2 regions of the Pseudoalteromonas sp. NJ631 genome follow, and region 2 is predicted to be linked to the other one. Evidence: predicted binding sites of a transcription regulator. Region 2 holds the regulator's gene; the other holds the start of a gene.
What was found. The regulator MetJ, encoded in region 2, represses methionine synthesis genes. The targets are predictions, from matches to a motif close to TAGACGTCTAGACGTCTA.
Positions count from the first base shown of each region.

Region 1: a site for MetJ is predicted at 12,599-12,616, ahead of A587_RS0119665 (homoserine O-succinyltransferase). Genes of this name have one in related genera too.

Region 1 is NZ_AKXJ01000015.1:67,985-83,151, forward strand. It holds gene A587_RS0119615 (TonB-dependent siderophore receptor) at 1-1,404, shown strand, start outside; gene A587_RS0119620 (hypothetical protein) at 1,514-2,095, shown strand; gene A587_RS0119625 (hypothetical protein) at 2,110-2,646, shown strand; gene A587_RS24240 (metallophosphoesterase family protein) at 2,899-3,870, opposite strand; gene A587_RS0119635 (hypothetical protein) at 4,447-6,435, opposite strand; gene A587_RS0119640 (hypothetical protein) at 6,486-8,087, opposite strand; gene A587_RS0119645 (hypothetical protein) at 8,456-8,926, shown strand; gene A587_RS0119650 (tetratricopeptide repeat protein) at 8,972-10,582, opposite strand; gene A587_RS0119655 (Ig-like domain-containing protein) at 10,833-11,564, shown strand; gene A587_RS0119660 (DMT family transporter) at 11,610-12,500, opposite strand; gene A587_RS0119665 (homoserine O-succinyltransferase) at 12,678-13,625, shown strand; gene A587_RS0119670 (homocysteine S-methyltransferase family protein) at 13,615-14,694, shown strand; gene metH (methionine synthase) at 14,704-15,167, shown strand, end outside.
Region 2 is NZ_AKXJ01000003.1:421,660-436,826, forward strand. It holds gene metL (bifunctional aspartate kinase/homoserine dehydrogenase II) at 1-609, opposite strand, end outside; gene metB (cystathionine gamma-synthase) at 614-1,834, opposite strand; gene metJ (met regulon transcriptional regulator MetJ) at 2,179-2,499, shown strand; gene A587_RS0108695 (malic enzyme-like NAD(P)-binding protein) at 2,624-3,865, opposite strand; gene rpmE (50S ribosomal protein L31) at 4,638-4,853, opposite strand; gene priA (primosomal protein N') at 5,068-7,239, shown strand; gene A587_RS0108705 (SPOR domain-containing protein) at 7,253-7,783, shown strand; gene hslV (ATP-dependent protease subunit HslV) at 7,854-8,372, shown strand; gene hslU (HslU--HslV peptidase ATPase subunit) at 8,384-9,712, shown strand; gene A587_RS0108720 (gamma-butyrobetaine hydroxylase-like domain-containing protein) at 9,762-10,136, shown strand; gene A587_RS23915 (GrpB family protein) at 10,133-10,480, opposite strand; gene A587_RS25445 (GrpB family protein) at 10,629-10,814, opposite strand; gene A587_RS0108735 (methyl-accepting chemotaxis protein) at 10,904-12,784, opposite strand; gene A587_RS0108740 (MJ1255/VC2487 family glycosyltransferase) at 12,890-13,942, opposite strand; gene A587_RS0108745 (phosphatase PAP2 family protein) at 13,939-14,463, opposite strand; gene rraA (ribonuclease E activity regulator RraA) at 14,622-15,125, shown strand; gene A587_RS0108755 (formimidoylglutamase) at 15,144-15,167, shown strand, end outside.

The DNA.
Region 1 (15,167 bases), on a different contig from region 2:
ACGATCCGCGTTGGTGCTAGCTATCAGCGTAACGACCCTACCAGTCCAACTTGGGGGGCATTACCTACTTTCTTTACCGATGGAAGTAAAACAGACTGGGAAGTTGAAAAAACCACGGCTGCAAATTGGACAGAGTGGCAAACTACTGGCACCAATGCTTTTGTGAACTTTAGTCACAACTTTGCAAATGGCTGGGAACTGGTTGCTAATTACAACAAGTTGAAATACGAGCAAGATACAGAGCTGCTCTATTTATTCGGCACGTTGGATAAAACAACGGGTGAGGGCTTAGCGTCTTGGCCTTATAAAAGTACAGGTGAAAGTAACCAAGACAGCTTTGATATCCAGCTTAAAGGTTTTTATCAACTCGCCAGTCGTGAGCATGATTTCGTAACTGGCGCGCTTTACAGTGAGCAGAGTGCCGATACCCTCATTTTCGCTGCGCTCGATAATGCCTTTTTGCCAGTTGGCAATTTTTACGAGTGGGACGGCAATTTCCCTGAGCCGACGTGGGGCACAGAAACCTCAGTTGCTCAAGATATGGATACCGAGCAAAAGGGGTTTTACGCCGCAACAAGGCTAAATCTTAGCGATGAGCTTAAAGTAATAGCGGGTAGTCGTTTGTCGAGTTGGCAGCGCGAAGGCGAAAGCTATGGCGTCATCACTGATTTTGGCGACAATGGTGTATTTATACCTTACGCTGGCGCCTTGTACGACTTGTCGACAACACAGCGAGTGTATGCAAGTTACACAGAAATATTCCAGCCGCAAAATGCCCAAGACCGTAACGGTGACTTCCTTGATCCAATCAAAGGAAAATCATACGAAGTGGGGCTAAAAAGCACCTATTTAGATGATACGCTGCAAACAACATTGGCGATTTTCCAAATCGAACAAGATAACTTAGCTCAAGATGATGTTGGATACATAGTTCCAGGTTCGGTAAATACAGTCGCGCAATATGCTGCTGAAGGCACAACCAGTAAAGGCTTCGAATTTGAAGTGGTGGGTCAGTTAACTGACGGTTTTGATGTGCATTTGGGTTATTCACAATACAAAGCAGAAGATGCCAACGGCGTTGAAGTGAATACGGATAACCCAAGAAAGCAATTTAAGTTGTATACGACTTACCAATTTGTGAATGCTTTACCTGAGTTGACGATTGGTGGTGGCGTGAACTGGCAGGATGACACTTATTCAGTAACAGGCAACGATAGGCTAGAGCAAGATGCCTATGCACTGGTTAGCTTGATGGCAAACTACGTACTGGCAGACAATATGGCGCTACAACTCAACGTAGAAAACCTCTTCGATGAAAAGTACTACAGCCAAATAGGCTTCTTTGATCAGTACCGCTATGGTGCGCCGAGAAATTACAGCTTAAGTTTTAGCTATGATTTTTAGCAGACTGTAAACTAACAAAGCGTGGCTAGTGGGCCACGCTGTTGTTCATTGTTTATTTATTGCAAGAGCTGTACGCTTGGAGGCAATACAGTCAAAAAGGAATTTTGCAATGAATTTATCCCCTGCTTTTTTGGTCGCTGGCTTTATAGTAAATATGAGTACAGCGTCCGCCACACCGGACTATCAAAATGTGCTTAACCAGCTACCGCTGCCACCTAATGAACTTACCACTTTACTGCATGACCTAGCACTACATGGCCTTGAGCAGCACGCTATGGCTGAATTAATTAAGGGCTATAACCGATTACACAACAAACGGATAGAATGTGCCAACGTTGCGACTGTGTTGAAAAGGTCGCAATTGGACTCACTCAAAATGGATGTAGAGTACTACACCACTGTGCTTTTTTATGTTGATGGTTTGAACAAAAATCAGTGTGAATCTGCGGAGTTTGGCGCTTTTACAAGGACAGTCGCTATAAATTATGTGATGCATAAGAGCCCGAGGGAGCTTAAGCTGGTGAAAGCAATGAACGTGCTATCGTCTGGGCGTTACGCAAATTTTATTGAGTTTGAGGCTGAGTTTAACGCTTTACCTGAGGCCGTTAAAACGGCCGCGCTAAAAGCGGATTTTCTTCGAGATAACTTTAATTTGTTTCAAAGCTTGGAGCAAGTTCACGGACACGAGTGATAAAAGGAATATTTGTGAAACCCCTGCTATTAGTTTTGATATTGTTTGCGTTCGCGCCGCAAACTAACGCTGAAACAATGTCAGTAGATCTTACGCCGACTATTGAGTATCCAGTTGAACAATTAGCACCAGTTCAAAAGGCGCTGCTTCGTGAGCTGTTAAATAGCGTAACACAACTGGGTGATAAAAAAGCGGCTTGCGAAAATGCGCGTGTTATTACACCAAAACAATTACACAGTCTTAATATTACCCCGCAGCAGCGAGGTATCGTTTTATCTTATTTTTATATTCACCAAAAAAGAGAATGTGAAGCCGAAGAATATGGCGAGTTCGCCAGACTTGTTGCTGCGAATTTAGCGGTGCAAAAGCAGTCAGAAGTCTTAAGGTTCGTGAATGCGCTAAACACGGTAAGCTCCAGCGTTTATTTCGATTATGTTGAAACGGAGTTGGAGTTTAACCAGCTACCAGAAAGTGTTCGCAATAGAACCTACCAAGCCGAGTTTTTACAGCATCCGTTTAGTCTTATGCATACGCTAGAACAGTTCGAATGATTCGGCGTGATGTTCTTATTAAGTAAAATCTAAGCTGGCATAATACGGTTTAATAATTCGTATGCGGTACGTTTTGCGATATTCACATTGATCGCGAGCGTGCTATTACTCAGTGTTAACCACGTTTATGGTTTAGCAGTAGTGATGTTTATTTCAGGACTCGCGTTTGCTGCTACTCGCTTGGTATCAAAAACACGATGATACAAGGCGAGTAACTCAAGTTGTCAGTGATTAAGGATGTAAGAGTCGCGCTTACTTCGTGCGACATACCGCTTGTTTATCTGTAGTTTCGCTGCTGCAGGTTAGAAAAGCGGCACCACTTTCATCCAAAAACTCCCCTTGCCACGCGCCATCTTTGCCAAGCTTGATGGATAAAAAGCCGAACTTACCTTGCTCGTTAACGATTGCGTTTTGGCTATCAAGTGCATAATCAAATTCACTAAAGGCATTGGTATCACTGAGGCTGACGCCGCTATTGCCGACAACGATTTGTGGAGGGCGTGCGGTACTGGCAGCAAAGGTTGAAGACTGATAAATATGCATATGTCCTGCGAGTGATAAAGTTACGTGAGCAGGCAACTTACCTTGTCTGGTGCTCTTCAGCGCGGTTTGCAACATCACATTTAGTGTGTCTTTGGTTGTTGGGTCTTCAACGCCCCAAATGGGTCTGTGGCTCATAATCCACATGGGTTTGGCTTTGAGCAGTTCGCTTCTGACATTAAGTCGTTGATATTGCTGTTGGTAGACTTTTGTCAGGCCATTATCAGCACTGGCATCACAGGCATTGGCGCTATCCATTACCCACACACTGAGCGGTTTTAAGTTGATGGTATAGGAGTTTTGCACAATGATATGGGCACTTGCAGATTGTGGCGGTTGATTATAATCCCCTTGAGATGGACATTGCTGTTGGTCAATGGCATCAGGAAGATTGGCTCCCGGGCCAAAAAAGTAAAACCAGCCAATTCCTGCGCGGCTACAAAGTTCATGATTGCCTCGCGCAAAAATCCATGGTGCGGTTGCTGAAAGATCCGTTGTTGCGGCAAAAAAGTCGGCTTGCCAGTTGCTCCATGTATCTGGTCTTGGGCTATTTAACGCGTTTTGACTGTAGTAGGTATCGTTAAGACCGCAGCTAGTACCACCATATCCACCATCGCCTGCGTCATAAGCATAGGTATCACCGGAAATCGCACCACCCGTGCCTCGGTAGTTGAAATCCCCCATATGGAGCAACAATTGTGGTTGTTGCTTTGCCCCTGCTTTGCCCCTTGCTCTGCGAGGGTTTTAAACGGCTCGGCAGCAGTGTTGTTTTCGCAAACGGATGACTTACAGCCAGTGTCGCCAAAAACCGCAATTTTATTCGGATCGAATGTCACGGGTGCTAACGAGAATTGGCTATCACTGACGGTATAAGCCGTGTTTGGGGAGATTTTTGCTTCACATACTGAAACCGGAAAGTGTGTTTGGTCTGGACGCATTGCTCGCAACTGCATCGGCATGGATTTTTTACCAAAGAGCAAGCTTGGGCATTGATTGGCGTCGCTGAGCACGCCGTCAACAACGACGCGCGCGTAGATATTTGGGGCTTCAGTAGTGGAAGGCGCAAACATTGAGTAAGCGCCTAATACTTTGGTATTCGCTTGTTGGACTGCAAACGTGCTGCTACAAGCAATTAAATTGAGCGTCGCAATGGCGATGATGATGCGCATGACTTCATTCCTTTTTGAACAGTTGAATGAAGTTTAATGCATTGTTAACTATTTGCGAGTCTTGAATACGAATATCCTTATTCATAGCTGATTATTGGTGTTTGCAGCGGTAGAAGCCGGTGACTGTGTCTTGGCTAAAGCGCGTGCCGTTAACATAGGTGTCTTGGTTGATTTTACCAAACTGCGCTAGGTTAAATTGCAATCGTGCAAGCATTTCAGCACTCGAGGCCTGTTCAAAGATTTCTGTTACTGGTGGATCGCCAACAAAGTTGGTATACCAAGGAAACCAAGAATTATCCTGCCCACTGACTGTTTGATTTGGATAATAATTCCCCCCTTGCCAACGGTCGAAGGTAAAATCTTCGAGGCTAAATAGGCCAAAACCTGGCTGTGTCATACAAGCATCAGCCGCCTGATACTCAGGGTAACCTGAGCTGGCAGCAAAATGATTACAAACATTATGTGGCAAATTACTGCTATTCGCCGCTTGATATTCCACCTTTCTAAACATCACTGGCTGTGCGGGACTTCCTGATGGGTAGACGATATTCGCCGCGACAGGTGAACCCCAGCGATAATGGTACATGGCCACAGCCAACCCTAAATCTTCCTTACTGGTGGCAACATTATCTGGATGAGTCCACACTCCACCCGGATCGGTTGGCGTTGCCCCATTTTTAAAAATAATCCCATATTGATTGTTTTCTAATTGATTCATTAGATTTGGCGTTGTGTTGTCAACTACCGTCGTTGGGATCATTGTGCTTGCGGCATTGGGAGTATAGGTGAGTGTTGGGTTATTTAACGCCTTCCAGCATAGCAAGCCATAACCATAGCCATTGGCTATCATCGGGCAGCCAGACATTGCTGATGCCGATTGATTGCTTTCATATGTATGTGTTGTTGAACGTGCCGAAACTTCGCCGGAGCTAACCAATATTCCCCAAGCATTGCGAGTAATGCGAATATCAGCAAACTCGGTGTCAGGAATAAATACCGTTGTGGCCGAAATAACCTGTAATTCTAAATCTAATTCTAGTAGAGAGGTGGCAACGAGGGCGTCTTCATGAAGCTTTGGATACTGCGTCATAATCGTTTGTTGTGATGGTTTAATCACAGCGTCTCTTGGTGATAATCCCAATAGATATAAGCGATCGTTATCAAGATAGCTTGCTAGTAAGCGTGATAGCTCAAGTTGTGCGATTGGACGCTTGGCTTGAATATTTGAGCGGGTATCCGTGAGGGTGAGGTCGGTATTTTGAAGCAGCAACCAATGCTTATCACTTAGGCCAACAACCTGAGTTTGGTTAAGTATGTGACGAGATACGCTATCAGCTTGGCGAGTGACGATTAAGCTATCGTCACTCAACGGATAACTAGACTGTGTGGTGTCATTGTGGTGATGACGCAGCGCCGGTGGCTGATATTGTCCGATTAAGGTGGTGAGTTCAATGCGAATAGCGTCGTGAGTACTTTGAATAAGCCAATTTCCGGTTTCATCTCGAACAAAAATAGCCGGACTATATTGGCCAGATTTATCCACGCTAAATGCTTGCCAAGTGGTATTACAGGCTTTGGCGCAGGAGGGGGAACTTCGAGTAAGGGATGACTTATCTTTTGTCAGAGATTCGTCATAGTTATCATTAAATACAAAGGGTAACTCAGCTTTACCCGACGCGAGTTGTAACGTGAACAGTAAACGCCGTTGATTGCCGCTGGCATAGAGTCTGTTTTCTTTTAGATAACCGAGCTGGAGTTGAGAGTAACTCTCTAACCTTTTCATGTTTCCAGCTTCACCTTGATAGCTGGGCTCATACGTCTCGCTATTGAATGGTGCGGTTTGCTCTAACTGGGGAAATTGCAGCGTTTGTTTGCAGGCATCTTCTGCGCATGTTTGTAAGGTGATCCTTTGGTCCTGATATTGAAAAGAATACCAAGGTGAAAGGGCTTGATAACCTTGTTGTCCTGCGTGAAATAAGAGCGGTAGGGTTGATGTATCGTAGTGCTCTGACTCTGCTGAGGCATGAACACTCAAAGACAAAGCCCAGCAGGTAAGCGTGGTGGCGATGAACTTATTCATAATCTTTCCTTATTGGAGTAGGGCAGCGCTTAGCCACCCTTAACAAAAACCTAGTGAATGATGCCTTGACGTTGGCCTGCATTAACGGGTTTGTTGAGCTGTACAGAGAGCCAGTTTTCAACGTCGCTACGTAACGATGCATCGCTATCAGGACCGGATTGTGACGAATAGAACCATAACCCTGTTGGTGCTGGAGCATTGACATTGCTGCCGCAGGTAAAGTGATTTGCCGCATACATCACCGCGCCTGAGCTACCATATTCGTAATGACTGTCCGAATAACCACCGTAGCCTCTGGCTTGCACCCGACCTTTCGAATCAAGGGTAAAGTGATACACCTCATTGGGTTGCAACAAGAAAGGGCTGACGTCGGACGAATCAAAGCGCGCGCGCATTGTGGTGGTAACACTGGCTTGATTACCTGAACGCGTGATCATGCCTGCCAAGTTGGTGATAAGCGCATCGGCCAATTGACCATCAAGTAAGCTGCCTGGGTTGCCATTGACGATTGCAGAAGTAATGCCAAGTGCGGCTTTGACAACTCCAATGGTGGAGTTTAAATTCCATGTGGTGTTGTATCCCATGGCTGCGCCACCGGCTTTATTAAACAAGATGACTTCAGGTGCAGCTCCTGGCAAATCGACCGAAAATTTTGCGCCGTCCGTTGCATGTGAGTTGGTCCCTTTTGACCAGATTTTTTTAGCTTGCCCGGTTACGTGGTAGCGAGCTGAATAAGTGCCTCTGACTTCTAAATTGCCCGAACAGGCATTGCTTTGATTACATGCAAATCCCCCAGTGTCTGCACACAACATTTTGACGTGGAACTCTGTCGAGTTATGGGCTGAGGTGTTGTCGAAACTGAGCGCTTTATTTTTTGACCAGCGTTTGCCCTTAGCTGAGTGGAAGGCGCCGTAGGCTGAGGTATTGACATAAGCATGGTGCTTTGAAAAACCACTACCATCGCTGGTGGATGTGCTCCAAGGCGTTTGGGTTGATGGGTAGTTAGTGACCACTTGGCCTGTGCTGGTTGAAGGGGTCACCATCTGACATGAGCATTGTGACTTAGGCCCGAAGATGGGTTTTTTAGTCAGCAATTCTTTTAATTCGGCAAGAATATCTGACGGTAGCGTCCTATCGTATTCAAGTACCGAGAGCCCTTTACGTTTCGGAGCTGCGTATTCCTTATGCCAAGTGCTGTAAAGCTGTGGTGCATTTAGCTCTAAATGTTGGCTGAGAGTTGGCACTTTTTGCTGTTGTGTCCATTTTTCGAATACCGTCGGTTTAAATTGAATAAGATATCGAGTAAAGAAAAAGTTGTCTTCAGGCGCTTGCTCGGTAAAAGCATTTTCCCATGCTGATAATACATTTTGATCTAATGCTTTTGCTTGGCTTAGCATCTCCCCATCTCGATAGTCGCGGATCAAGCTATCGACATAGCGGTCTAATTCATATTCTTCGTCGTTGTCGGAGATATATTCAAGCAAGGAAACACGGTCTTGAGACCAGTTTGAAATGGCTTGCCACGCTTCTGGGCTTACTTGAGAGGGTGCCATTTCTCCATATTCTTCTGCGGCTTGTAGCGAAATACTACCCAGCAACAAAGTGCTGGTAACTAGGCTGACTAATTTGGGGGGGAAATTTCTCTGTTTCATTTTTCTATTCCTTCATCGTTGTGCTGAGTCAACATGCCTCATGCATTGTTAACTTGCCTTGTGATGTTGGAAACTTTTTCAGCGATTGAATAGGAGGTTGTAGGGCCAGTTAGGGTCAACTTGGGTAAAACCTTTGGTATTAAGCGGACGCATTAGGCTAGGTAAGTTTTGATATCAAATGGTGATAAATAAAAACTTAAATATCAAAGTTTTGCATATACTTTTACCCGAATTTACCCAATTGCCCCGTAACTTTTGCTGCAATCAATATTCGCTTGAGGCAGGATTTTGCTATCGCCGTTATTGGAGTCTCAACGTGAGTACATACGCAATCTAATAACGGTGTCATAACCAATAAGGAGACAGTTATGAGACGAGTAATAGTATTGGGAGCAACTTTGATTGCGAGCTTTGTACAAGCCCATAGCCCAGAAATGATAGCGCAGATCGAAGTTGCTGATGGGGCGAAATGTCCAAAGAGGCAAACGATCCTATTAGGTAAAATGACATTAACCGCTGGGACCTTTAAATATTTACACAGTGAAGGAAGTAATGTTTGCACAAGTCCCAAGCAAAGTATTTCTGGTCGCATTACACCACAACTAGATTGTGGCCAGTTTGATGATTGGCGGCTTGCTTATGATATGGGTAATAAAATGTGTCAATCTCTACATCAAAATATGAAAGGCTTTAGTAATAGCTTAAAGCCTGATATGACAGTGTATCCACGCTTCGAAGGACCTTTTGAATTCAAAGGAGACCGCCATCACCAAGAGTATGAGGCCGGTATGGGCGTGACCTTAGCATGCTATTTATGTGAGACTGCGACGGTTAACTAGGGACTATTAATACCAGAAGGGGCGAAAGCCCCTTTGTTGTAGACATCAAGCAGCGTTGTAGCACGCTAAGATTTGTTCCAGTTGTGCAACTTTTTCACAAAGAGGCGCGGTATCGAGATTAGCGTCTTCTTGGCATTGAGTGAGTACATATTGTGCCGTGGTAACAATATTTCGAATACGCGGCTTTTTGGGCAGCGTTTTGATATTAAGATAGCGTTCAAGAGTACGCACTCGTAAGCGACCATCATCGATATTCACTTTCCATACTTTGCTTTCTTCCGCTAATTCGACACGAGTTTTGCCACTATTTTGCTCCCAAAGTGCCAAAGTGAGCGTCATCACCTCAACCATCAATAGTCTTGCGGCTTGTTCGTCAATGCTCGTATGTTTACTGTGCAATCCATGAGTGCCGGTGCGGGCGGTATAGCGAATAACGCAGTAAGTAACCAGCACACCCGTTAAAAAAGCGACAAGCCCAATGAATATATGAGACAAAATACTTGTCTCTGTTTGGTACTTAGGCGCGGCCAAGACGTTAGCGCTTTGAAGGCGAAATTGATAAAGGTTTTCACTTTGAACACGACTACTTTTAAGCATGTCATTATAACGCTGTGCGGTCTCTACCGCTTCTTTATAAGCGTGTGTTTGTAGTTGGGACTGCAATAAGGCAATGTAAAATAATTCGGTAAGCTGACTATGTTGTTGATTATGTGCTTCAAGCCCCTGTTTAAGTAACGTTTGTGCAGTTAGGTTATCGCCCTCAAGCTGCTTGAGTTTGGCTTCAATAAGCAGTGCTCGCTGATCAACTTTACCGTGTTGAATTAGTTGCCGAGTGCGTTTGAATGAAGCAAGTTGCTGTTGTGCCTGAGCGATATGATTTTGAGCAATGGCAATTTCGGCCAATAATAAATAGGCTCGAGACAATTGAGTATAGGCACCGCTTTGTGTCAAAGGTTGAAGTAAATCTTCAATGATTTCAGTTGCCTTGTTGTAGTCGCGCTTTTTGTAAAATACCTCCGCGATGCTTAGCAAGGTGTGATTCGCTTTGACTTGGTCGCCAGCTTGCTGGTGGAGCGCATGGGCTTGACGAAACGAGAGAATTGCATCATCTAACTGATTAATATCCCTCGACACATTCCCTAAATTGTTAAGCGTGATCGCTTGCCTCTGCAGGTCATTGGTTGCTTTCGCTATTTGGTAGCTTTCTAAAAATAAAGTAAGGGCGGTATCTAGATCTCCGAGTGCCTGATAAGCATTAGCTAAATCGTTTGCTGATTTACCCAGGAGTTCGTTTTGTTGCAACTTAGCCGCAAGCGTTTGCGCTTCGTGGAAGCTCTTAAGCGCTTGAATATAATTGCGCTGGCGATAACGATTAATACCACTTTGTCTTAACACCTGAAAGCGTTGGAGTGTGGTTAACTTCCATGTTATCAACTCATCCAGTATTTGATTGCTGAGCTTTATGTCACCCACTCGACGATACAAGCTAACAAGCTCAAGGTGTGCATCAAAAGCTTGGGCACCGTTGGGTTCAAGCGTTTCAAGATGTTGCTTACAAGACAAAATTTGGCTTGTGAGGTTAGCATTATTAGCACTTGGGCATTCTGAACCATGCGCCGGTAACACAACGAGCAGTAAAGCTAAAAGCAAAGGCATAAATATTAGTCTAGATACATTGTTTTTACATATTAATATAGTGGTAACAAAAAGTCGTGTCTGCCTTTAACAAATCTCAGGTTGACTATTTTTTGTATTTTGTTGCTGTCTAGCTGCTGTTGTTTAATTTTGCCAGTACGACCAAGTCTCGATTTGTTAATATTGTTAGTTTAATGTGTTTTTGGTATGGTCTTGTTGCTAATTAAGGCCCAGCTGAAGAAGCTGGAAATCAATCCATAAGGAAATAAAAATGAAGTTAAATACAATGTGGCTAAAGTCACTTAGCGTCGGTGTCACGTTATTTGCACCATTAGTGAGTGCCGCTCCTCAGCTTGATAAAGCCATATTCGAGTACAATGCTGGATTAAACATTCAAGAGGAATTTAATATCTTTGCCGATGGCAACGTGACTGATCCTAATTATCCAAATAGTGACTTGCGTATTCAATTGGATAGTAGCAAAAGCTACGATCAAATTGGCTTTTATGACAAAACTTACACTACATACGGTCAGGCGGTTGCATACAACACATTAGACAGACGTTGGGTTAAATTTAAGGGTAAGGTGCTTTATTTTTCAGGCGAAGACAACGGTAACCAAAAGATAGATACGATTTCTTTTCGCATTGTTAATCCTGCTGGAGAAACATCGGAGTGGGGAGAGATCAGAGTTAGCTTAGACCAAGCGTTTGGTGGTAATTACGATGTGTATCCGAGTGATGACTCGGCACAAACCTTTGCTGGTCAATCTGTTGATGTGTACGTTAAAGATAACGATAGTGGCATACCATATTATTATGGTGTTGAGATTTTTAGCTCACCAGCTAACGGTACAGTATCTGTTAACAGTGACTATTCCATTACCTACACACCAAAAGCAGGGTTCATTGGCCAGGATTCGTTCCAATATCGCATTAAGGGTAACAACCTTTATGATATTACAAGCGCGCCAGCGACAGTTTCTGTTTCGGTAGCAAATTAACCCCAAACCCAGGCCAATATGCACACATATTAAGTGTGATATTGGCTATCCTTTTAGCAATAAAAATACCCCAGCCAAAGCAATTAGGCCTCCAAACATCATAGACTTAGTAATCGCTTCTCTGCGCAGTAGTCCAATCGTCATCACCATGAGCGGTGCCGTTGCAAAGATGGTTTGTGCGATAGCGGGATCAGTATGATTAACGGATATCAACTGTAGCCAAAGCCCAATAAAGGTGCCAAAAAACACTGCAACGAATAACCAGTTTTTACCGTCAATTTGTTTAAGTGTAAGTGCTTTAAACAGGCTTTGTGATCGCAAACAAACAACAATTAAGGCCACAAATAGGGTGCCGGATCCCAAGCGGATAAGTGCCGCCCACAAACTACTAATGCTTTCGTTATTTAGCGCACCTTTGGAAAGTACCATACCCGCAGCTTGGCAAATGGCAGCCGTGAGTGCAAAGCAGACTCCCAAAAGGTAATGTTTTTTGTCTAGCACTGGCTGGCTTCTACTTGGCTTAATCGCTAGCATCACGCCAACAGTCGTCACTGCAATGCCGACCCAAGCGGATGCGCTGAGATAAACACCAAGAAGTACAATGTTTAAGATCCCCGCGATGGCAGGTGCAAGACTTTCAATAACCAAAGTGCGAGCAGGACCTATATTTCTAAGTGCGGCAAAGTAGGCGCTGTCACCAATCGCTATACCCAGTACCCCACTGGCTATCAGCCAGCCCCAGCTCGAGAGTAAGGTCGGGTACATAGCATCACCTGCGATGATCAAACACAAGATCATCAAAGCAGAAGCGATGACGCCTTTGCTAACGTTCAACTCAAATGGACTAAGGTGATGGCTAAATCGTTTATATAGTATGGTCGAGCCAGCCCATACCCCAGCCGCCGCAATCGCTGCCGCTTCGCCAATACCAATCATAAATATCAAGTTTCATGTGTTTATTAATATGGTGGCAAGTATACATAAATTGAAATAGTCAGTGAGAGGTTAGGCATCAAATTATTATCACAAATGTTTAGACGTCCATACATCTAGAGGTTGAAATTTTCCAGTTTTTGTCCATAATAATGCCATTCGATTAGTCTGGAGCAGCGCATGCCAATCACCGTCACCGACGAACTCCCAGCCATTGCCCAATTGCGTCATGAAAATGTGTTCGTGATGCCACAAAGTCGTGCATCAACGCAAGAGATCCGCCCAATGCGGCTCGCGATATTAAACTTGATGCCGAATAAGGTGGAGACTGAGGTGCAATTTATCCGATTACTGGCAAATACCCCTTTGCAGGTGAATGTTGATTTGTTGCGACTAGACACCCACCGCAGCTCTGAAAACTCAGAGCAACACCTAGATATGTTTTACCGCTATTTTTCGGATGTGAAAGAGCAAAACTATGATGCTTTGATCGTCACAGGTGCGCCGCTGGCACATCTTGAATATGACGATGTGGTGTATTGGCAGGAATTACAGGCGTTTTTTGATTGGGCTGAGCACCATGTTACTTCAACCCTGTTCTCCTGTTGGGCCGCACATGCCGGTTTGTATCACCATTATGGGTTAAAGCGAGCGCTCAAAAATGACAAACTTTGCGGCGTATTTAAACACCACTGCTACTTTGACCACGGGGCGCTCACTCGTGGTTTTGATGATGAGTTTTTGGTGCCACACTCGCGCTATGGCCACATCGACATCGATAAAATTAACGCGTGTAAAGACCTAGTAGTATTAGCGGGCTCTGAAAAAGTGGGCGCTTACTTAATTAAAAATCACTCAGGTAGCCAAGTATATATCACCGGTCATCCTGAATACGACGCCGATACGCTACAAAAAGAATATCTTCGCGATTGTGAAAAAATGGCCAACGCACCGCAGCCTGAGAACTATTTTCCTGAGAATGACACCAACAAACGTCCATCTAAGACATGGCAAAGTCATGCATTCTTGTTATTCTCAAATTGGTTAAACTACTATGTTTACCAAACCACACCTTATGATATTAACTTAGTTAGCCAAGATGTAAGGACTAACAATTATGCCGAATAATGTAGCCGTAAACGGTGAGCAAATAGCAGAGCAGCTTAAGCAAGCGATGCAGCAACGTATTCTGATCTTAGATGGTGCAATGGGAACCATGATCCAAAAGCACAAATTAGAAGAGCAAGACTATCGCGGTGAGCGCTTTAAAGATTGGCATGTCCTTATCAAAGGCAACAACGATCTGCTAAGTTTGACGCAGCCTGAGATAATCAAACAGATCCATCGCGATTATCTAGCTGCTGGCGCGGATATCATTGAAACCAATACTTTTAATGCTACCACCATCTCGATGGAAGATTATGACATGGCAAGCCTAAGCCGAGAGATTAATCTTGAATCGGCGAAGCTTGCACGTGCAGTGTGTGATGAATTTACCGCCAAAGATCCTAGCAAGCCTCGCTATGTGGCAGGTGTGCTTGGTCCAACGTCAAAAACTTGTTCGATTTCTCCAGATGTAAACGACCCAGGCTTTCGCAATATCACTTTTGACAAGTTGGTTGCAGCTTATGTCGAATCAACGCTTGCTCTTATCGAGGGCGGTGCTCACCTTATTTTGATTGAAACTATTTTTGATACGCTCAATGCCAAAGCCGCCTCTTACGGTGTAGAAGAAGCGTTCGAGCAAGCGGGTGTCACTCTGCCTGTTATGATCTCGGGCACTATCACCGACGCTTCCGGTCGCACGCTGTCAGGGCAAACCACCGAGGCGTTTTATAACTCCATTCGCCATATTAAGCCAATCTCTATCGGCCTCAACTGCGCGCTAGGCCCAGACTTATTAAGACAATATGTAGAAGAGCTGTCACGGGTTTGTGAGACCTTTACCTCTGTGCATCCAAACGCAGGGCTTCCTAACGAGTTTGGTGAATACGACCTAGAAGCCGACGATATGGCAAAAGAGATTATTGATTGGGGTAACGAAGGGTTTATCAATATTGTTGGCGGCTGCTGTGGCACCACGCCTGAACATATTCGCGCCTTCGCGAGAGGACTTGCACGAACTCAGCCGCGCAGCTTGCCTGACATCGAAGTGCGGATGCGTTTGGCAGGTCTTGAAGCCTGTAACTTAAATTAGGAATTCACCATGACACAAACAGCAGTATTTACCAATGTCGGTGAACGTACCAATGTAACGGGATCGGCAAAATTTAAGCGCTTAATTTTAGAAGAAGATTACGAAACCGCGCTGGATGTTGCCAGAGAGCAGGTTGAAAGCGGTGCGCAAGTGATTGATATCAACATGGATGAAGCTATGTTGGACTCAAAAGCTGCGATGGTGAAGTTTCTTAATCTGATAGCGTCAGAGCCGGATATTTCTAAAGTCCCTATCATGGTTGACTCGTCTAAATGGGAAGTCATTGAAGCGGGCCTGAAATGTATTCAAGGTAAAGCTATTGTAAACTCAATCTCCTTAAAAGAGGGGGAGGCACCATTTATCCACCAAGCCAAAATCATCAAGCGCTTTGGTGCTGCTGTGGTGGTGATGGCATTTGATGAAGTTGGTCAAGCGGAAACCGCAGAACGAAAGTTTGCGATCTGTCAGCGTTC
Region 2 (15,167 bases):
TGCCAACAAAGTTGCGCTATAGTCACTGCCATTTCGACCTAAAGTCACCGTTTCACCTTGTGCATTTGCGGCAATAAAACCAGTAACGATATAGATAGCGTGGTCATCAATTGCGCGATAGCACGCTTCTTTATTATGGGCGTGTAGTAACACCCCATCCTGTTGTACAAATAACGTACGAGCGTCGATAGCTTTGGCTTCAATACCTTGAGAGTTTAGGTAGTTTGCTAATATACGAGCCGACCATAGCTCTCCATGTGCAAGTAAACTCGCGTAGTGAAGTTGATGCTCTTCTCGCCCTAAAGCGATTGCCTGCAGCTCATTGACGAGCTGTTTGAGTAACACACTGTGTTGTTCACCTACAAACAGAGCATCAATTAATTCTCGTTGATGATTTTCAACTTGTAATAAAACATCGTTGAATGCACGAACATCTTGCTGCTCAAAGCTTTGCCATAACTTCACTAGAGTATTCGTTGTTTTTCCTGCAGCAGAAACCACAACACTGTCACCTAGTTGACATTGCTCTAACACTATCTTGGCAACCGCCTGATAACGCTCTGGCGAGCTTAAACTCGAACCACCAAACTTATGTACTACTTTTGCCATTTACTCACCACAACGCTACTGTATGTGCAGGCGTTAACTTGAATGACTTAGCATCATCACTCGCCTGACTTTCATCAATACATGCAAATCCCGATTCCAGATCTGCAATGAGATCCTGTGCATCTTCAATGCCCACAGAAATACGAATTAACGTGTCGCCCACTCCCGCTTCTAAACGTGCTTGCGGATCCATACCTGCGTGTGTCATCGTCGCTGGATGGCAAATAAGACTCTCAACCCCACCTAAAGATTCTGCCAATGAAAAATGCGTTAGAGACGTTAAAAACTTCGCTGAAGTTTGCAGATCGCCTTTGATATCAAAGCTCACCATACCACCAAAACCGAGTTGTTGTTTTTTCGCAAGTTCGTGTTGAGGATGCGACTCAAGGCCTGGGTAATAAACTTGGCTAACATACGGGGACTTTTCTAAATACTCCGCAATCAGCTGGGCATTTTCTTGATGCTGGCGTAAACGCACGTTTAAGGTGCGCAGTCCACGTAAAGTAAGATAACTATCAAAAGGCGCGCCGGTAATACCGATATTATTCGCCCACCAAGCTAACTCATCACCCAACTCCTGCGTACGCGCGATCACCGCGCCCCCCACGACATCAGAATGGCCATTGATATATTTAGTAGTTGAATGCACGACTACGTCTACGCCAAAGGCAATGGGGTTTTGTAGTGCAGGAGACAAGAAGGTATTGTCGGCGGCGACCAAAGCCCCCACAGCGCGTGCTGCATTTACGACAGCTTCTATATCCGTTAGCCTTAATATTGGGTTACTTGGTGTTTCAATCCAAACTAATTTAGGTTTGATCTGCTGCAGCTGTGCAAGACTTTCAGGTTGCGTGAGATCCAACACGGCTAATTTGAGCAGTCCACGCTTAGCAAGCGATGTAAACAAGCGATAGCTACCACCGTAACAGTCATGTGGAATAACCAGCGTATCGTCATGGTTAAGTAGCTGAGTTACTAGGTGAACAGCAGCCATGCCAGTGGCGGTAATAATGCCACGAGCACCACCTTCAAGTTCAGTCAGTGCCTGTGCAAGCACATCACGATTAAAGTTACCACTGCGGCCATAATCGTAGTCGCGTTTGGTATCAAAATCGGCAAAAGAATAGGTGGTAGAAAGGTAAAGCGGTGGCACTACTGCCCCATGTGCTTTATCAGCTTCTATACCGTGACGCACTGCAATCGTCGATTTGTTAACTTGACTCATAAGGTCACCTAGATAGTTGGATGTTTAGACGTCTAAAAGGTTAGAGCAACAGAAACTAGAAGTCAAAACATTTATACTGCTAAATGGCTAAATAACTAGTATTTGACTATCTTTTTTAAACCGATAAAATTTCGCCACTCTAGGCGTTGCTAATACGACTGAGTTATTGAAAACTATGGCAGAGATTCTTCTATCTCGCTATAGCGGATTAGTTTATTCATCTATTTGAGTTTGGGATTTATCTTTAATTCGTAAGGTTATCCCTATATTCATGCGGTTGGTGAATAATGTAGACCAGAACCCAGTCATATTGGCATTGATGTAACTGAGGCAAGTACACAATTATGGCAAAATGGAACGGTGAGTATATTCACCCATATGCAGAACACGGTAAGAAAGCAGAGCAAGTAAAAAAGATCACGGTGAGCATACCTCTGAATGTACTCAAAGTGCTAACTGATGAGCGTACACGTCGCCAAGTGAATAATTTACGTCATGCCACGAACAGTGAGCTTTTATGTGAGGCGTTTCTACATGCCTTCACAGGTCAGCCACTGCCGAGCGATGAAGACTTGAGAAAAGATAATCCAGAGCGTATTCCGTTAGAAGTAAGACAAATAATGGAAGAGCGCGGTTTGGAGATCCCTGAAATAAACGAAGAGTGATAACTACTCTTTCTCTGTGGACATACAGACACAAAAAAAGCCTCAATCGAGGCTTTTTTTGTGTCTGTATGTCCACAGAGAAAGCCTCAATCGAGGCTTTTTTATTTGGATAATACCAATGGTATTATCCCATATATCCAGCTGGCATATCGATTTGTGCTACACCTGATTCAATTGCAGCTACCGCTACTGCTTTTGCGATACGAGGTAACAAACGCGGATCCATTGGTTTTGGAATAATATACTCAGGACCAAATTCAAGATTATCCACATCAGCCGCTTTTAACACTTCAGCTGGCACAGGTTCTTTCGCAATCGTTCTAATTGCTTCAACTGCTGCAATCTTCATCTCGTCATTGATAGCAGTTGCACGTACATCAAGCGCACCACGGAAGATAAACGGGAAACACAACACGTTATTTACTTGGTTTGGATAATCCGAGCGACCAGTCGCCATGATCAAATCATTACGTGCACCGTGTGCAACTTCAGGACTGATCTCTGGGTCTGGGTTAGAACAAGCGAATACCACTGGCTTGTCAGCCATTAACTTTAGATCTTCAGCAGAAAGTAAGTCTGGGCCAGAAACACCAACAAATACGTCCGCATCCGCAATCACGTCTTGTAACGTACGCTTATCCGTGTTGTTTGCAAACAACTCTTTATATTCATTTAGGTCATCACGACGAGTATGGATCACGCCTTTTCTGTCCAGCATATAGATGTGTTCTCGTTGAGCACCACACTTGATCAGTAATTCCATACAAGCGATAGCGGCTGCACCCGCGCCAAGACACACAATAATCGCATCATGAATATCTTTACCTTGGATTTCCAACGCATTCAGCATACCCGCAGCGGTTACAATTGCGGTGCCGTGCTGATCATCATGGAATACAGGAACGTCACAACGTTCGATTAGCGCGCGCTCAATTTCAAAGCACTCTGGCGCTTTAATATCTTCAAGGTTAATACCGCCAAATGTGTCTGCGATATTTGCCACCGTATTGATGAAGTCTTCGGTGGTGTTGTGCTTAACTTCGATATCGATTGAATCAAGACCCGCAAAACGCTTAAATAATAGCGCCTTACCTTCCATAACAGGCTTTGACGCCAAAGGACCTAAATTACCCAAGCCAAGAATTGCCGTACCATTACTGATCACCGCAACCATATTTCCTTTACCCGTGTAACGGTATGCATTCGCCGGATCAGCCGCGATTTCACGTACTGGCTCTGCAACACCTGGGCTATATGCAAGTGCTAAGTCTTTTACGGTCTCGGCAGGTTTAGTGAGTTCAACACTGATTTTACCTGGAACGGGCTTCTCGTGATAATCTAGAGCTTGTTGACGAAAATCTGTCATGGCGCGATATTTTCCTACGAAGTTAATGTGAGAGTGTGGTAAACGTTCGCATTCTGAATGTTGGCAACCTATCATGCTGGTTACAGCAACACACAGTGCGATTAACTATATGAGCGACGACATTTAACCACTCAACAAGCGTTTGTGCTTTGCTGTCGCGGTATGTCAATAGGACATATAGTTAATCGACCGTATTCACACAATACCGAGTTTTGCTCATTATTCAAGTAAAATCAGGTCTATCCACTAGCACGGTATTTTCTATACTTTTCCGAGAAGATAAGCTCAATTTTAAGAAATATTTCACAAATAATGTGACTAAAACTTAAAAAACAAGACGCTAAAACCAGCACAAAATGTAGAAAATTAGCACAGATGTACACTAACTATAAAAACAATAAGAAAATTGAAACTTAACTAATTTTAACGTCAAGATACCCGCATTTAGTCGCAAAATAATGACTTTAGTTTATATAAAGTGCTCATAGCTGATACTATTTACTATATGAGCTTTGATTATTTTCACAACTTAAGCTCGTAAATGTTCAGTATTTATCTACTAAATAGAGTTTTTACTCTACCCAAGAGATCAGTAAAGTTTTGCTGCCAAACTGGCAAGTTTTCTATTTTAGAAGAATAAAAGACACAATGAAGGCGTGATGACTGACGGTTTGTCTGTTGATGCAGAATAGCATGTATCAATCGGGAAGGTATTTTCAAACAGGCACAAAAAAAGCACCCTAAGGTGCTTTTTTCGACTAGACCAACAAGATTACTTCTTGCTGCTAAGTGCACCGAAACGCTTGTTAAAGCGATCTACACGGCCACCTGTGTCAAGGATCTTCTGCTTACCAGTGTAGAACGGGTGACATGCAGAACATACGTCTAGGTGAATATCTTTACATAGCGTTGAACGAGTTTCGAACTTGTTACCGCAAGAGCACGATGCAGTGATCGTCTCGTAATTAGGGTGAATACCTTCTTTCATAGCAACCTCTAGTTAAGGCCGTATCGCTCTCCAAACCCGAAGTCTGGCACCATACGTAGTTATACAAAAATGTGGACGCGTATTTTAGTGCTTAACTGAACAATCTACAAGCAATATTTCAGAGTTTTTTATCGCCGTCGCAGAGTACGTTTTCAATTCGTACCACCTTAGGTATATACTTCGTCACTGCGCTCACTTTATGGAATTGTAATACATGCTCATTCTTGAAGTAGCTTTAAAGCTGCCACTGCACCGAACATTCGACTATTTGCTAGCACCAACCATGCAAGTTGAAGCAGGAATGAGAGTCACCGTCAATTTCGCCAACCGTCGCTGCACAGCAATTGCGCTTGCTAAAAAAGACGACACCGATGTACCAAAAGATAAGCTCAAGCAAATTATTGAGGTGTTGGACGAGCACCCAGTCTTTAATCAAGCACAACTTAGCTTCTTACACTTTGTCTCTCAGTATTACTGTCATCCAATTGGCGATACCTTATTCACAGCACTACCGGCGGTACTTAGAGATGGTGGAAGCCCAGACAAAACTCAGATCCCTATCGTCAGATTAACGGACAAAGGGCAAAAGCTACCAACACTGCGAGCCAAAAAGCAACAAGCACTGCTTTCTCAATTATGTGAAGGTGGCGCAATAAAATTAAGCGAACTCAAAGCACTCGGATTTGCTAGCCAAACAATTAAAGCATTGGAAGAAAAAGCGCTTATCTCACAATCTATTGAGCATGACAGTGATTGGTCGCAAAACGAATTACAGCTAGGCGAAAAGCCGCGCCTAAACGACCAACAAGCGACTATTTGCAGCGCCGTCAATGCTCAAGTCGGTTACCGTACCTTTTTAATCGAAGGTGTAACGGGAAGTGGTAAAACCGAAGTCTACTTACAGAGCCTTGAAAACATAATAAAAGCGGGTAAACAAGCACTGATCTTAGTGCCTGAAATTGGACTCACACCGCAAACAGTCAACCGCTTCAAAAAGCGCTTTCATAACCTGCCTATTGATTTATGGCACTCAAATCTAACCGATAACGAGCGCCTACATACTTGGCGTCGAGCCGAAAAGGGCCTGAGCGCCTTGGTTATCGGTACTCGCTCGGCCATTTTTTTGCCCTTTCAAAATCTCGGCATGATCATCGTTGACGAAGAGCATGATAACTCGTTTAAACAGCAAGAAGGTCTGCGCTATCACGCCAGAGATCTCGCTGCATTTCGAGCGCATCAGGCACACTGCCCTTTACTTTTGGGAACAGCAACACCGGCATTAGAAACATTACACAAAGCCATAACCAACAAATATCAACTCGTCACACTGAGTAAACGAGCGCAGACCCAGCACGACAACCAATTTCATCTTGTAGACATGAAAGGTCAGCCAGAACAAGGCGGGTTTTCACCGATGAGTTTACATTGGATGGAAAAAACACTCGCTCGCGGTAAGCAGGTTATGGTGTTTCTAAATCGTCGGGGTTTTGCACCAACATTGATGTGTCACGAATGCGGATGGCTTAATACCTGTAAACATTGCTCTACCAGCGCCACGTACCATAAAAATATGAACCGCTTGGTATGTCACCATTGCGGTGAGCAGGACTTTGTACCGAGACAGTGTCCAGATTGCGGCAGCACCCAAATCATGCCCACAGGGCTTGGTACAGAACAACTCGAAGGCTTTTTAAGCGAACGCTTCACTGATATTCCCGTTACTCGCATTGACCGAGATTCTACGCGCCGTAAGGGCAGCCTTGAAAGCGCCCTTGAAGAAATTAATCAAGGTGGCGCGCGAATTCTGGTCGGCACTCAAATGCTTGCCAAGGGCCACCACTTTGCCGATGTCAGCCTTGTGATTATCTTGGATGTGGACTCAGGACTTTACTCTTGTGACTTTAGAGCAACCGAGCAAATGGCACAGCTCATTACGCAAGTTGCTGGACGAGCCGGACGTGCCGGTGAAGCGGGAACCGTGTTATTGCAAACCCATTTTCCAGAACATCCATTATTGCAAGATTTAATCAATAACGGCTACGGCGACTTTGCACGATATGCCTTACAAGAGCGTGAAGAAGCAATGCTTCCCCCCTTCGCACACTTAGCTATCATCCGCGCCGAGGCAACAAATATAAATACAGTATTGCGCTTTTTGTCGGATTTGGTTCCAGCTACCCCCTATCCTGGTATACAATTGCTGGGTCCAATTCCAGCACCACTTGAACGAATAGCTGGAAAGTTCAGATATCAATTACACATACACGCACAACAACGCACTGTGCTGCGGGACTACCTTTCGCAACTTGCGCGCTATATCGCTACGCATGAGTCTGCCAATCGAGTACGCTGGAGCATAGATGTTGATCCAATGGATAGCTATTAAAATCAAATAACCTATGGCACAGCACGATTACATTAATAAGAAACCTAAAGGCAAGGGGAAAGACAAGCCAGAAAAATCGGCGAAATTTCCTGTTATTGCTGCTATTTTTGCATTTCTACTAATCGGAGGGTTTGCCTACGGTCTTTGGTTTATAAAAACCAATGCCGATCCTAAAGAAGTAGAGCAAGCCAAAAACCCACACCCAGTTGCCGAGCAAAAGGTTATTAAACCAAAACCTCGCCCACCTGAGTTCATTGAAGAAATTAAAAATCATGAAATCAAGGTCGAAGTTAAAGAGATCGAGAGCAAAGGTCCCTATCAAATGCAGTGTGGTTCATTTAGAACCCATAGCCAAGCCGAAGCCATGAAAGCCAAAGTTGCGTTTGCTGGATTAATCGCGGAGATCCGTCGTACCGAAGGGAGTAACGGTGTCTGGTATCGTGTCCGTCTTGGCCCCTACGATACCAAGCGTTTAGCAGAAAGCGATAAAAACAAATTACAACGCGTTGGGATATTTGGCTGCGGGATTTGGGGCTGGACTTGATTTTTATAAGTCCACCCATATTTCCTACTAATCTAGAGTTACACGGGCACAGGCCCAGATAAGGATTACTATGACTACCATCGTTAGTGTTCGTCGCGATGACAAAGTGGTTATCGGCGGTGATGGCCAAGTTTCGCTTGGTAACACAGTTATGAAAGGCAACGCACGTAAAGTACGTCGTCTATACAATGGTAAAGTACTGGCTGGTTTCGCTGGCGGTACAGCTGATGCATTTACATTATTTGAACGCTTTGAAGCAAAGCTTGAGATGCACCAAGGCCATCTCACTAAAGCAGCCGTAGAAATGGCAAAAGACTGGCGTACCGACAGAGCATTAAGAAGGCTTGAAGCCCTACTTGCGGTAGCCGACGAAACCGCCTCGCTTATCATCACAGGTAATGGCGATGTAGTGCAGCCAGAGCATGACCTTATTGCTATCGGCAGTGGTGGTAACTTCGCACAGGCTGCTGCAACCGCACTACTTGAAAATACAGACTTAAGTGCGAAAGAAATCGTGGAAAAGAGCCTGAAGATCGCTGGCGATATCTGCGTATTTACCAATAATTTCCAAACTATCGAAGAATTGTAATAGGATTCGCCATGACAGCTATGACTCCAAGAGAGATTGTGCACGAGCTTGATCAACACATTATCGGTCAGGACAAAGCCAAAAAAGCCGTCGCGATTGCACTGCGCAACCGTTGGCGTCGTATGCAGCTTGATGAAGAGCTGCGTGCAGAAGTTACACCAAAGAATATTTTGATGATCGGTCCAACGGGTGTGGGTAAAACTGAGATTGCTCGCCGTTTAGCAAAGCTTGCTAACGCGCCATTTATCAAAGTCGAAGCGACTAAGTTCACAGAAGTGGGTTATGTTGGTAAAGAAGTTGAAACCATCATCCGTGATCTAGTCGAAGTTTCTTTTAAGCTAACACGTGAACAGCAAACCAAGAAATTCAAATTCCGCGCAGAAGAAGCCGCCGAAGAGCGTATTTTAGATGCACTTTTGCCACCAGCAAAAGACGCTTGGGGTGAGTCTCAGCCAAATGAAAATTCGTCAACACGTCAAGTATTTCGCAAGAAACTACGTGAAGGTCAGTTAGACGACAAAGAAATTGAGATCGACATCGCAGAAACGGCGCCTCATGTTGAGATCATGTCACCTCCTGGTATGGAAGAAATGACCAGCCAGCTACAGAGCATGTTCCAAAACATGTCGGGTGACAAGAAAAAGAACCGTAAGCTGAAAATTAAAGAAGCACTTAAGCTATTGATTGAAGAAGAAGCTGCAAAGCTTGTTAATCCAGAAGAGCTTAAAGAGCAAGCTATTGAGTCAGTTGAACAAAACGGTATCGTGTTTATTGATGAAATCGATAAAATTTGTAAGCGTGGTGAATCTTCTGGCCCAGATGTTAGCCGTGAAGGTGTACAACGCGACTTACTACCACTTATCGAAGGTTCAACCGTTAATACTAAACACGGTATGGTAAAAACCGACCACATTTTATTTATCGCGTCAGGTGCGTTCCAAATGGCCAAGCCGTCGGATTTAATCCCTGAACTACAAGGTCGTTTACCTATTCGCGTTGAACTAGAAGCACTGACTGCGGGTGATTTCAAACGTATTCTAACTGAGCCAAATGCATCTCTTACAGAGCAGCAACAAGCGCTACTGAAAACAGAAGACGTCACTATCGACTTTACTGATGACGCTATCACCAAACTGGCTGAAGCTGCATATCAGGTCAACGAGAAAACTGAAAACATCGGTGCGCGCCGCCTTCACACTGTGATGGAAAAGCTGATGGAAGAGATTTCATTCGATGCCAGTGAAAAGGCCGGTGATACCTTGACGATTGATGCCGCCTACGTTGAACAGCATTTAGACATGCTTGTTCAGGATGAAGATTTAAGCCGCTTCATTCTGTAAATTAAAATCAAAAGCGGAGCCTTGCTCCGCTTTTTGAGTTATACCAATTATGTATCAAGTCACCAAACTTCATTATCATACGCTCAGTAAAGTGCTCGATGTTTATTTTGAGGACGGCCGCTGTTTTACGCTAAGTGCCGAATTCTTACGAACACATTCACCATCAGCCGAAGTGCAAGGACATAGTCCAGCGCAAAAGCAACTCGTGCTAAACAAACAGAATGTCACCATAAAGAAAATTGAACCCGTTGGTCACTATGCTGCACGCTTTGTTTTTGATGATGGCCACGACTCAGGGCTCTACAGCTGGCAATACTTATACACTATAGCTACACAACACGATGCGCTATGGCAGGAATATGTAAACGCTGTAGAAGAATATAAAACCCAAAAGGACAGCGTACCTATCAAGTTTGTGCCTTAACCAAACCGCCATAGCAATGCATGCTGCTCATGGTATTGAATAAAGTCATTCTTAAATGCAATGTACTTCTCCATATCCTGGTTACAGGCGTTTACAGCTTCTTGCTTAACCCTAGCGTATTGCCTCGCTATATCTGGAAAAGTAATTAAATAGTCACGAAAGGCAAGGTGACGTTTAACTCCATCAGAACCGGCTAAAAAAGCATGCAGATGATGAGTTCTAGACGCTATGCCTTTACGAAAATAACGACGCCCAGCAATACCAAACTCTCCCATTATCTCATAACCTAAATCACGCAGTTTTTCTGACTCTATGTCTAATTTATCTAAGTCATTTACTTCCAATAATACCAGTTGTATTAAGTAAATGATCTATCTTGAAGCGGGGAAATAGCTTTAGTAGCAAGGCAAAAATTTTACTATTTAGTTGTTCTAAATGAGAAATTTTTAACGAAGCTAATATGCTATTTCACCCTTCAAATTGATTAGAGAATTAATTCAATTGGTATAACATATCAACTATTGGTTTAGCACACAGCTGTGGCACCGATGTACTGCCTATATGATGTAAAGCTGCTACATTTGCCTTGGATAGATGAGCGAGTATCGCCTGTTTCTCTTTATTGAACTGGTGCGGCCAATCCGAATTGTAACTTACCACTGCTATATTGGTATTCATTTAAGCGATACCTATCTTGAGTCTAAATAAAAGCCCCACTATAAATTAAGTGGGGCTTTGACATAAAGAACCTCAGGTTGAATTGGTGTTTATACCTGATACTTAGCCACAGCTTCGTGTAATACGCGCGCTTGCTCTGCGACTTCTTCACTACTTTGCGCATTAGAACGAGCATGTTCTGATGCACCTTGCGCAATGTCTCTGATTTTAACCACGTTTTTATTTACCTCTGAAGCAACTTGGTTTTGTTCATCAATTGCCGTCGCGATATGCGTGCTCATTTCCATAATCGTTTGCACATCTTGGGTGATCATGCTGAGCAACTCCCCTGCTTTTTCGGCTTGCGACACACTTTCATTGCCTTGCTCACGACATTGTTCCATGATGTTCACCACTTCTCGTGTACGCTGTTGCAGTGTAGAAATGATGCTTTCGATTTCTTGTGTGGAGTCTTGAGTACGCTGCGCAAGTGACCTAACTTCATCCGCCACAACAGCAAAACCTCGACCTTGCTCACCTGCGCGCGCAGCTTCAATAGCAGCGTTTAGCGCAAGTAAGTTTGTTTGCTCTGCAATACCACGGATCACATCCAAGACCGAGCCAATGGTTTCACCGTCACGCTCTAACTGAGCAACAACACTTGAAGCACCACCTAACGATTCCGATAACTGCATGATGTGCTCAATTGTTGCTGTAACCTCACGACGACCTTGTTGCGCATTTTCATTCGTTGTCTCGGCTTTATGCGCCGCTTCACCCGTATTATGAGAAATGTCTTGGATCGTCGCTTGCATCTCGGTTGCAGCGGTTGCGACCATATCTGCTTCGTGCAACTGCTCAGCCATACCAGTACTCGTTTGGGCTGTTGTCTCCGTTAAATGATCCGTGGCTTCATTAATAGTTGCCAACGCTCCATTCACATCTGCAATAAGATCTCTAAAGTCAGAAATTAAGCTATTAAAATCACGAGTCATAATCGTGATTTCGTCATTACCGCTTTGTTCAATTTGTAGACTTAAATTATTTTCACGACGAATGCGCTCAATGGTTTGATAAACACGCTCTACGGGCTGAATAATTGAGCGACTAGTCGATAACACCAAAGTCATCACGATAATACCAGCCACAACAAATACACCGATGGCAAGCATCTGAGTTTTATCAACGTTTTCTTTGATCTCTGCTTTTGCCTGTTCCACGACTTCAGAGACCACCGCATCACTTTTCTCAACACTCACTTTCATCTTGCCAAGCGCACCGCTCGTTAAATCTAAGCCAAGTGCTTCTTGTGCTCGAACTAAACCCGCAAATTTGGATTGATAGGTGCTCAATAAACTAAGTAGCTTAGATTGATATTGAGCGTTAAACCCAGCGCTGCGAATTTCCTGAGAAAACTGTGCAACCAGCTCGTCAAAGCGTTTCAAGTATTTGATGTCAAAACGTAGCATAAAGTCTTTTTCAGCTCGACGAAGCTGCAACATGGTTGAAAGGAGTTGATAATTCTGCTGCTCTTTTAGTAGTGTTTCTACCTCGTGTACCGCACCACGAAGCTCACCGTAAAGAGCATCCTTTGGATGCAAGCCAATTGTTTTTTGTAATTGCACCACTTTTTGAAAGTCATCGTAATAACTTTTTGCTAAGCGTTCAAATTCGTTGATCCGACCTAAATCGATATCAAAATCAGAAAAAGTACCTTGCAACAAAGCGAGCTTAGTTTGCAGCTCACGATACTCGTTTTCAAACTCATCGAGTGAATCTACCTGCTTGTAAAAAAGGAAATTTTTCTCGTGTTTGCGCATTGCTAATTCATGAATGTCGAGCTCCTCTGCATATTGAATGGTTTCATTCAATTTCAGCATAGTACGAGCTTCGTACATGATCATAATTAACATAACAACCAAGGCAATCCCTACCACTAATGCATTCACTTGCAAACGACGTCTGATAGTCAGATTTTCTAATACCGCCATCGGCTTACCTACAATGTTAATAGACTGGCTAAAGTATAGCTGAAGCCTTTCTGCCTTGCCTCATAATAGGTAATTATTCTGGGTTCATATTACAAATTAATATATTTACGCTGCTTTTACATACAAATTATTAACACCGTTCCAGAGTTGATTGTGTAATAAATCAATATTATGCCATTGACCTCCCATCAACCACTCCACTAGCAAGCGAGGATCGGATGGAAAATAAAACGATGCCTTCGCGTCTGTTTGCAGCCACTCTTCCAGCGCGCCAGCATTGAGATAATTCATCACTTGGGCATGACCGAGTTCGGCTAGCGTCTGCGCATTATTCTGCTGTTCAAATTGACCATCTAATGGCTTAAGTAGCAGTTTTTTACCGAGTTTTAATGCTTCACTAGAAAGCTCAAATCCGGCATTTGCAATCACACCACTGGTATTTCTTAAGTCCTGAATAAACCCAGAACGACTCGGTTTTCTCAGGTGAATATGTTGCAACGAAGCATTGTCAGCATCCGGGTGATAGCAGTAAAACTCCTTATCGGGGAAGTCTTTTAACAACTCAATAATGCTATCCAATGCTTCAAACGGCAGATAAACCAAAACTTTGTTAATTATCGATGCACATTGCTCCTGCTCAGCCTCATAAGGAATAAAAGGCGGAATAATATGCTTATCAAACGGTTGCCAGTGCACCCCAAGATGAATATCAGCTGGTGCAAAATACCGGATCAAAGCTTTATGCCAAGGCTGTACGGCAAATTGTGGAACAGCATCATATAAATATGACGCTTGATGACTCATTGCTATCACCGGAACCTTTGTCAGCTTTCCTGCCCACGCGGTGACAGGCTCAAAGTCGTTAAAGATCAAATCATAACCTGATACATCTAATTTTCTAACGTCGCGAATAAACTCACCAAACTTAAGCGACTGAAAAGTTTTTAAACGATTTAACTGGCCACGCTCGGTAACGAATGACAATCCTCGGCAACTGCGATAATCACCAAAATCATGCATATCGAAATAGTTTTCCGAAGGACGTCCAGAAAAAAAGTAGTCAACAGAAATTCCCATGTTGCGAAAGCAATTTGCCATTACCCTAGCTCGAGTCGTATGGCCATTTCCCGTTCCTTGAACACCATATAGTATCTTCATACGCTTCCTAATATCACTATCGCTAAACTTGCACAGGCAACACCCATTGCCGCACCAAGCACCACATCAAGTGGATAATGTACCCCTACAATTACGCGTGACAATGACACTCCTGAAGCCCAAATTATCAACGGAAATGCAGCCAGTGGAATTTGCTCCATCAAGCAAGTCGCATATAGCCAAGCGCCAGCACTATGCCCCGAGGGCAGACTAAACTTATCGCTCGGCGTCAACAAGGCTTTCACTGCGTAGCAGTCACATGGTCGTAATCGTGCAAAACGATTTTTTAGATAGAAGTAAAGCGGCCTTTCAATTGCAAAGGCCAAAATCACGGTGAGTGCAAACTGCTGACCTAGCTGCTCCAAAAACAGAGCACACGCAATTGCGACCAACACATAGAGTCCACCGTTGCCACTTTTGGATAGACCTAATGCTATCAATCTAAACCAGTTTCTTGGCTTAGGGCAAAACACCACAAAGTATAATGCAGCGTCCAGCTCAGCTAGTTTTGCTTTCATCATTCGAGTCACGCCTAATTGCTCACAATATCAGCATAGAAGAGCAAAATAACAAATGGGTGACACTTTTAAGACACAAATATGTAAGTTGAATCAAAGCATTGCTAAGCACAAGTATGAGAGTATACTGGTTATCGACAATCAATATTCGAGGATTCAATATGGAATACAGCACTTCTGATCTTTGCGACCACTTTGCTGATGTGGTTGATGTGCTAGAGCCTATGTTCATCAATTTTGGCGGCCAGACGTCATTTAGTGGTCGTATCACTACCGTCAAATGTTTTGAAAACAATGAGCAGATCCAAGATGTACTACAACAAGACGGTACTGGTCGTGTGCTGCTCGTTGATGGTGGTGGTTCAACTCGTCGTGCACTAGTTGATATTGATTTAGCTGAGCTGGCGGTCGAGAACAACTGGCAAGGCATTATCGTTTACGGCGCGGTGCGCCATGTTGATGAACTAGAAGAAAGCGATATTGGCATTCAAGCTATCGCTTCTATCCCTGTGGCAGCAGATAGCAGTGGCAGCGGCGAAGTCGGCATTCCCGTTAATTTCGCAGGTGTCTCTTTTTACGAAGATGATTTTGTTTACGCCGACTCCACCGGCATTATCATCTCTGCAGAAGAGTTAGTTTTAGAAGACGATAACGAAGACAATTAAGCGCTAGAAGTAACAGTCATGAGTACAGCAGTCCGTATATAT